DNA from 2 places in the Serpentinicella alkaliphila genome. Region 1 is predicted to be linked to the other one. Evidence: riboswitches for the same ligand, from Rfam matches in the RefSeq annotation. Region 1 holds a riboswitch; the other holds the start of a gene.

Region 1 (4,191 bases):
GTTAAATCCCTATTAAACCTTACTAAAATTGAAGAGGTCGGCATTAACAAAGAATTTGTCCCTATACAAAAACTTATTAACAACTCAAATAAAGTAATATATCCACTTGCTGAAAAATTACAGGTTAAAATAGATATTAGCATAAATGATAAAATAAGTGTTAGCTGTGATGAACAAAATATAATAGAGGTACTTATAAATCTTATTGATAATGCAATTAAATATATGGATGTTAAAAAAGTTTTTCATATGTTAAGATTTATGATAAAAAAGAAAAAGAAGATTACTTTGTTATTGTTGAAGATAATGGGGTAGGAATAGAAAAGAAGGATTTAGATTTAATATTTGAGAAATTTTATAGGAGTGATTTTTCAAGGTCACGGGATACAGGTGGAGCAGGGATTGGTTTATCAATTGTTAGCAGAATTATTTCTGTTCATAAATGGACTATTGGGGTAGAAAGTGAACTTGGAAAAGGGACTAAAATAATAATTAAAATTCCTAAAAAATCTTTTAGAGAATCTTTATAATTTCTTTACAATTCTTTATACTAACTTTAAATTTGAGTTTTATAATATAAATGTACAATAAATTATAAACAAAAAGAGAGGAGCATAATAATGTTTAAAAAATTAGGAGCTTTGTTATTAATTTTTATAATAGTTTTTAGTTTAGCCGCATGTTCTACTAAAAAGGATAATCCACCCCCAAACGGAAATGATGTTGTAGTGGACCCTGATCCACAAGAGAGTGAAGAGGTAGAGGCAACTGTTTATTATGTAAGTGAAGAGTACATTATGACAGGAAGCGGAGAGCAATTAATTCCGACACAAAGGGTAGTTAAAATAGGAAAAGAATCCTTAGAAGAAGCGGTAATTGCTGAGCTTCAAAAAGACCCTGAGGAAGAAGAAATAACTACTATGATACAGGATATTAAAGTTATAAGTGTTGAGACATCAAATAATATAGCATATGTAAATTTATCTAGTGAAGGACTAAATTCAGTAGGTGGTTCGTTACAGGAAATAGCTATAATATCTCAAATTGTATATACATTAACAGAGATTGAAGGTATTGATAAGGTACAAATACTTGTAGATGGTAGTAAAAGAGAAACTTTAATGGGACATATAAGTATTGATACGCCAATAGGAAGATGATATAAACAAATATAAATTCTTATGAAATAAGGCTCTAAAAATGGAGTCTTATTTCTTTTTTGATATCCCCCTTAATATAATAGTAAAAATGGAGGGGATGCTTTGGAAACATTATTTGAGCTAATAAATAAAGAACTGTTAATAATATTAATAGCAGCTATGCCATTAATGGAATTAAGGGCAGCTATTCCAATAGGGGTTTCCCTAGGGATGAATCCTATTCATGCAACAATATTAAGTATTATTGGGAGTATATTGCCTGTACCCTTTTTACTAATGTTAATAAAACCTATTGCTAATTACTTTAAAAAAGTAAGGCTATTCAAATTTTTTATTAATAAAGCAGTTAGACGAACCTTAAGGAAGAGTGATAGAATTAAAAAATATAAAGTTATAGGCTTAATGTTATTTGTAGCAGTACCATTGCCGACTACAGGAGTATATAGTGGTTGCTTAGCTGCAATACTATTTAATATACCTTTTAAATATGCTTTCCCAGCAATTGCTATAGGAACATCAATAGCTGGTTTAGGTATGTTTATATTAAGTTATGTAGTGGTAAATTTATGGTAGGAAAAGCTTGACAGTAAATTTGTATGATGATATTATATAGCCAATTGAAAAAATCTTGATCCTTATCAAGAGCGGTGGAGGGATGGGCCCGATGATACCCGGCAACCATAGGCAGAAATGACGTATGGTGCTAAGTCCCACAGAATTTTTATTCTGGAAGATGAGGAGACGCAAAATATGCGGCCTCTTCTTGTGTGGAAGTGGTTTTTTTATTGTTAATTTGCTAATTCCAACTAGAGTCTAGGTTTGAATAGAAGGAATTAAAAAGGGTATAGTAATAAAAGAAAAAGTAAATGGGAGGTTTAACGAATGAAAAGATTATTTACTTCAGAATCTGTTACAGAAGGTCATCCGGATAAAATTTGTGATCAAATTTCAGATGCTGTTTTAGATGCCATATTAGAACAAGATAAAAATGCTAGGGTAGCATGTGAAACATCTGTAACTACAGGATTAGTTTTAGTAGCTGGAGAGATTACTACTAATTGTTATGTGGATATCCCTAAGGTAGTTAGGAAAACTATAGAGGAAATAGGATATACAAGAGCAAAATATGGATTTGATAGCGATACTTGTGCGGTGCTTACTTCAATTGACGAGCAATCAGCTGATATAGCAATGGGTGTAAACGAAGCATTAGAAAGTAAAAAAGGTGAAATGAATGATGAGATTGAAGCTATTGGGGCGGGAGACCAAGGTCTTATGTTTGGATTTGCTTGTAACGAAACTCCTGAATTAATGCCATTGCCTATTTCCTTAGCTCATAAGTTATCAAAAAGATTATCAGATGTAAGAAAAAATGGGACTTTAGAATATTTACGTCCTGATGGAAAAACTCAGGTTACTATAGAATATGACGGAGATAAGCCTAAAAGAGTAGACACGATCGTTATTTCAACGCAACATGGCCCAGAAGTTGACCAGAAAACTATCGAAAAAGATATGATTCAACATGTAATAAATAAAGTAGTACCAAGTAACCTATTAGACTCAAATACTAAGTATTACATAAATCCAACGGGAAGATTTGTTATTGGTGGACCTCAAGGTGATGCAGGATTAACAGGAAGAAAAATAATAGTTGATACATATGGTGGATATGCTAGACATGGTGGTGGGGCTTTCTCTGGTAAAGATCCAACAAAGGTAGATCGTTCTGCTGCTTACGCTGCAAGATATGTAGCTAAAAATGTAGTTGCAGCGGGATTAGCAGATAAATGTGAAATTGGACTTGCTTATGCCATAGGTGTTGCTAGGCCGGTATCTGTTTTAGTTGAAACCTTTGGAACTGCAAAGGTTGCGGAAGAGAAAATTGCAGAATTAGTGCAAAAACATTTTGATTTAAGACCGGCTGCAATCATTAGGGACTTAGACTTAAGAAGACCAATATATAGACAAACAGCAGCATATGGACATTTCGGAAGAACAGATATTGATTTACCTTGGGAAAAAACAGATAAAGCTGAAATTTTAAGAAAAGAAGCATTTTAATTAATATCCATAAAATATGAGCCTGGTGTTTATGCGCCAGGCTTTACTTATAGATTTTTGTGCTATAATTAAATAATATATCTAACGAAAGTTTTTAGGAGGGCACTAAAGTGATTGAATTAGAAGGCCAACTGGTTGAAATTATATTCTCTAATGATACTAATGGATATACTGTAGCCAGTCTGCTATTTGATGAGGATGAAGTTACTATAGTAGGATATATGCCTACTGTCAAAATAGGTGATAAGTTAGCACTTAAGGGAAAGTGGACTATGCATCCCATATATGGCCAACAGCTAGAGGTAAATCAATATAGACTTGTTATGCCCTCTACGGAAAATGAGATAGTTTCATATTTATCCTCTGGGATGATTCCAGGGGTAGGTGAAAAAATGGCTAAAAGAATAGTGGATCATTTTGGCCTAAAAACTATAGAGATATTAACTAAATCACCTGAAAAACTTCTAGAGGTTTCTGGGATTGGAAAATCAAAGCTAGTAGGAATTAAGGAAGCTTTTCTAGAGCAGCACGAATTACGTGAAATTATTTTATTTTTGAATAAGTATAATATTCCTACAAACTATGGGGTAAAAATTTATAAAAAGTATGGTGGACAGACTATAGATATAATTCAAGAAAATCCCTACAGGCTTGCGGAAGAAATACGGGGTATTGGATTTAAAACAGCAGATGAAATAGCTAGAACCCTAGGTATTCCCTTTGACTCAAAGTATAGAGTTTACGCAGGTACTAGGTATATAATTAACGCCTTTAATTTAGAAGGACATACTTATATCCCCGGAGAGATATTGGTTGAGAGGGCTAAGAAACTATTAAATGTGAAAGAAGATTTAATAGAAGAAGCAGTACAATACTTAGCTTTAGATCAAAAGATTCAATTAGAGAGGCTGTGTGACGAAATAATTGTTTACTCTATGCCCTATTATTATGCTGAAACTAATGTATG
Region 2 (4,191 bases), 1.2 Mb from region 1:
AATATCACAAATTATCTGTATTCCAAAGGCTTTCAGGTCACCATCCTAAATCCATTGGCTACTAATCTTTTCCGTAAGGCTCAAACCCTTAGGAAAACTAAAACAGATAAGACCGACGCTAAGGTCATTGCAACTATGCTCTTTACTGATGAATCTAAATCCTATTCACCAGTATCATATCAGATTCAGGAGCTAAAGTCACTAACAAGACACCGTCATAGAATGGTTAGTTACCGTTCTAGACTTAAACTTTCAGTTAGTCGCTTAATAGATATCATTTTTCCTGAATTGCCAAGCTTATTTTGGTCTATACACCAAAGTTCCGGCTATGCATTATTAATTGAATTACCAACCCCCGATAGTATTTACAACTGCAATCTGACAAAGTTGACAAACCTAATAAGAATGACCTCTAAAGGTAAATATAGCAAAGAGAAAGCAATTGCTTTAAAAGAGCTTGCTATCAAATCTATTGGGTCAAGCAATCGCTCTCTCTGACCTTCGAATTACAACAAACTATTCGCCTCATACAATCTGTACAAACAGAAATAGATGCATTAGATAATCAAATTAAATTAGTCGTACAAGAACTCAATACCCCACTCATTACTATTCCTGGCATTGGATATACTCTAGCTGCCATTATATTAGCTGAAATTGGTCATATTGATCGTTTCTCCAACCCACTAAACTTCTTGCATTTGCAGGTATGGATCCTTCTACTTACCAATCTGGGACTTACAATGCATCTAAAACTCCAATGGTTAAGAGAGGCTCTACATACCTTAGGTGGGCTATTATGCAAGCATCTAGACTTGTTGCTATGCGCGATAAAGTCTTTAGTGATTATATGGTCAAAAAGCGTTCTGAAGGCAAACACTTCAATGTTGCCAGATGCCATGTCGGTAAAAAGTTAATTAGGGTAATTTACTACCTCCTAAAAAACAATACTGCATTTGTTCCACAAGTCTAATTTAATCTATTTTTTTCAGAGCAACTGAGTTGCTCTGTTTGTCATGCATTTTTTTGTAATAGATGTCTTTAAAATTATTTTCTTCATGACTTCTTTAAATACGAAATTTTTCTTGACTTCATATAGTTAGTCTCATTGCCCTTTCTAAATCTTTTATTAAATCCTCTGCACACTCTATACCAACTGATAGTCTTAATAATTTGTCATTAACTCCAATAGCATCTAAAATGTCCTTAGGTATAGCACTATGAGTCTGAACCATCGGATAGGTAATTAAGCTCTCTACACCACCTAAGCTTTCAGCAAAGGAAATTATTTTAACCCCTTCTAATATGGTTTTTACTAAACTTACATCCTTTACAGAGAAAGAAAGCATAGAACCAAACCCAGAAGATTGGCTTTTACATATATCATGGCCAACATGGTCAGGTATTCCCGGGTAGAATACTTCCTCTACATTTTTATTTTGTTTAAGCCATTCTACAATTTTAAAGGCATTTTCCTGTTGTTTTTCCATCCTTATACCTAAAGTCTTAATTCCTCTTAAAAGTAACCAACTGTCAAAGGGTGCTAGTACTGCCCCAACGGTCTTTTGAATTAGCTTAATTCTTTCAGCTAATTCATCATTTTCCTTAAGTATAATTGCACCTGCTAATACGTCATTATGTCCTCCTAGAAACTTTGTCCCACTATGAACAACAACATCTGCTCCTAAATCTAGTGGTCTTTGAAAATACGGGGTTAAAAAAGTATTATCTACAATTAATAAAATATTTTTTTCTTTCGTAAATTTTGATATCTCTTTAATATCAGATATTTTCATCATTGGGTTTGTTGGAGTTTCAATGAAAACAGCCTTAGTATTTTCTTTATATGCATTATATATATCATTTAGGTTGCTAGTATCTACATAAGTAAATTGTAATCCATATTGCTTACAAAGTAACTCCTCGAATATTCTATATGTTCCCCCATATAAATCATTTGAAACTATAATATGGTCATTTGACGAAAAAACATTAAACAAATTTGCAATTGCAGCCATTCCTGTGGAGTAGGCAAAGGCAGCTTTCCCACCTTCTAAAATAGCTAGAGTACTTTCAAGCTTTTGTCTTGTAGGATTACTTTCCCTAGAATAATCGAATCCGGTAGATTGATTTAAACCTATATGTTTAAATGTTGCACTTTGATAAATAGGATAACTAATTGCCCCTGTACTTTCATCAAATGATAGATCACCGTGCACTAAATTTGTAAATATGTCTAATTTCATATTAAAGCACCACCCTTTTAAGTTTTTTGTAATAAAAAAACTCTTACTTAGGATAGTAGAGTTTTTAACCTCTCTTATCTTTCAGTTTGCACTGTAGGATTTAGCACCGTACACACTTGTGTTGGTTGCTGGGTTTCATAGGGCCTATTCCCTCCACCACTCTGAATAAGAGTTTTTTTATAAAATTTTAAATATTATGAAAATTATATATGTTTAATTCAAGTTAGTCAATATATTTTTAATGACTGGCTATGAGTCTAACAAAGTGTTTAAATACTACCTTAATAATAGCTGCTACTGGCACTGCTATAAGTAGACCAAAAACACCTAAGTACTTTCCGCCTATAATTAAAGCTAAAATAATAAACACTGGGTGTATTCCAACACTCTCACCTACAATTTTAGGAGATATTATACCGCTTTCGATTTGTTGAATTATAGTGAAGGTTATTATAACCCAAATGGCTTTCATAGGACCATCCATTAGTGCAAAAATAACACCAGGAACTATACCAATAACTGGTCCGAAATAAGGTATAATATTTGCTATGCCTGCAATTAAACCCACTATAATAGCAAATTCTACTCTTAGAATAAGTAGAGCTATAGTTGTCAAAATCCCAACAAATAAAGCTACAGTTAACTGCCCCCTAATAAAACTAACTAAAATACAGTCAATATCCTTTGCTATACTTATAGTTTGTTTTCTTATAGATTTTGGAATTAATAAAATTAATGACTTTTTAAATTTATCCTTATCCTTTAGGAAATAAAAGGATAGGATTGGGATTAGAATTACTCCTATTATTTTCGATAAAAATCGTATTACTGAATCAGTAACAGTTGCAAAAAAACCAAACACGATACCTTGCAAACGATTAATATTCATTCTTAAAATTTCTTTTACGTCATCTAGCTCCTGTGGCAAATTATTAACATTTCTATTAAATTTAGAGTAAATATTATTTATATAATCATAAGCCCCATTGCTATATCTAGGCATAACATCAATTAGTCTTTTAACTTCTTCACTAACCTTTGGTACTATAGTTATCGATAAGATAATAAATACTAATATTATTGCTAGATATACCAATAAAACTGCCCATAGCCTACCAATACCCTTATCATTTAAGTATTGAACTACTGGATTTAAAACATAGGCTAATATAATCGCAAATATAAATGGAGAAATAGTTTCATAAATCACATTTCTTATATTAAATAAAAACACAATTGCTATTAAAGAAAGAATAATTGCAACTGTATAAAATACTTGTTTTCTTCCTATATTAACTCGTCTATCCCTATCTATATATCTATTTCCAATTTGAATTAAATAGTAAAGTAGTGCACAAATAAGTAAAAGTAGTACTATTTGTGTAATAAAGCTAAAGAAGTCCGCTAAAAACCCTTGTTTAGTTATATTTCTTATACTATTTGAAAAAGTTTCTATTGTAGCGAAGAACAAGTAATCCCCCTCCTTCCAATCTCTCTATAATATAATATACAATTTTCATTTTTATATTATTAACCTTCCCATTTTTTAATATATACTAACAGCAAAAATTCTTTTAATCTAAAAAGCAGCCTTTAAGCTGCCTTTTAATTAAAAGAAATTCATATCTCTAGTTGCAGAGGATAACATTTTTCTTCCCTTTTTCATCATTCTTCTTCTGTCTTTTTGACTCATTTGTGACATGGCATACATACCAAGAGCTGCGCCTATTAATCCACCAGTTAATACTCTAGAAGACATTCCTCTCATATTTCACTCACCTTTCTTTTAAAGTTAATAATATTTTTCGTCAAATATCACTATCTATACTAAATATATTTTTAAATCCTCCGCCATAATCAAATATTTGTTCTTCAATTAATTCATTCACAATTATCCTATTACAATCATAATTATATTTAGCCAAATTACTATCTAAAGGTAGAA

What was found. Region 1 has a riboswitch for S-adenosylmethionine ahead of metK (methionine adenosyltransferase). Riboswitches for the same ligand answer to the same signal wherever they lie in the genome.
Region 2: linked by a shared signal. The riboswitch ahead of HZR23_RS13815 (trans-sulfuration enzyme family protein) and the one ahead of metK (methionine adenosyltransferase) in region 1 are both predicted to bind S-adenosylmethionine.

The regions. Positions count from the first base shown of each region.
Region 1 covers NZ_CP058648.1:669,147-673,337, reverse strand. Annotated here, with positions in the region: gene HZR23_RS03445 (sensor histidine kinase) at 1-315, shown strand, start outside; gene HZR23_RS17990 (ATP-binding protein) at 258-530, shown strand; gene HZR23_RS03435 (GerMN domain-containing protein) at 621-1,160, shown strand; gene HZR23_RS03430 (COG2426 family protein) at 1,263-1,733, shown strand; SAM riboswitch class I at 1,793-1,900, shown strand; gene metK (methionine adenosyltransferase) at 2,043-3,224, shown strand; gene recD2 (SF1B family DNA helicase RecD2) at 3,335-4,191, shown strand, end outside.
Region 2 covers NZ_CP058648.1:2,700,206-2,704,396, forward strand. Annotated here, with positions in the region: gene HZR23_RS17325 (IS110 family transposase) at 1-498, shown strand, start outside; partial or broken gene HZR23_RS17330 (transposase) at 657-973, shown strand; gene HZR23_RS13815 (trans-sulfuration enzyme family protein) at 1,092-2,246, opposite strand; SAM riboswitch class I at 2,318-2,418, opposite strand; gene HZR23_RS13820 (AI-2E family transporter) at 2,485-3,717, opposite strand; gene HZR23_RS13825 (hypothetical protein) at 3,856-4,014, opposite strand; gene HZR23_RS13830 (PRC-barrel domain-containing protein) at 4,055-4,191, opposite strand, start outside.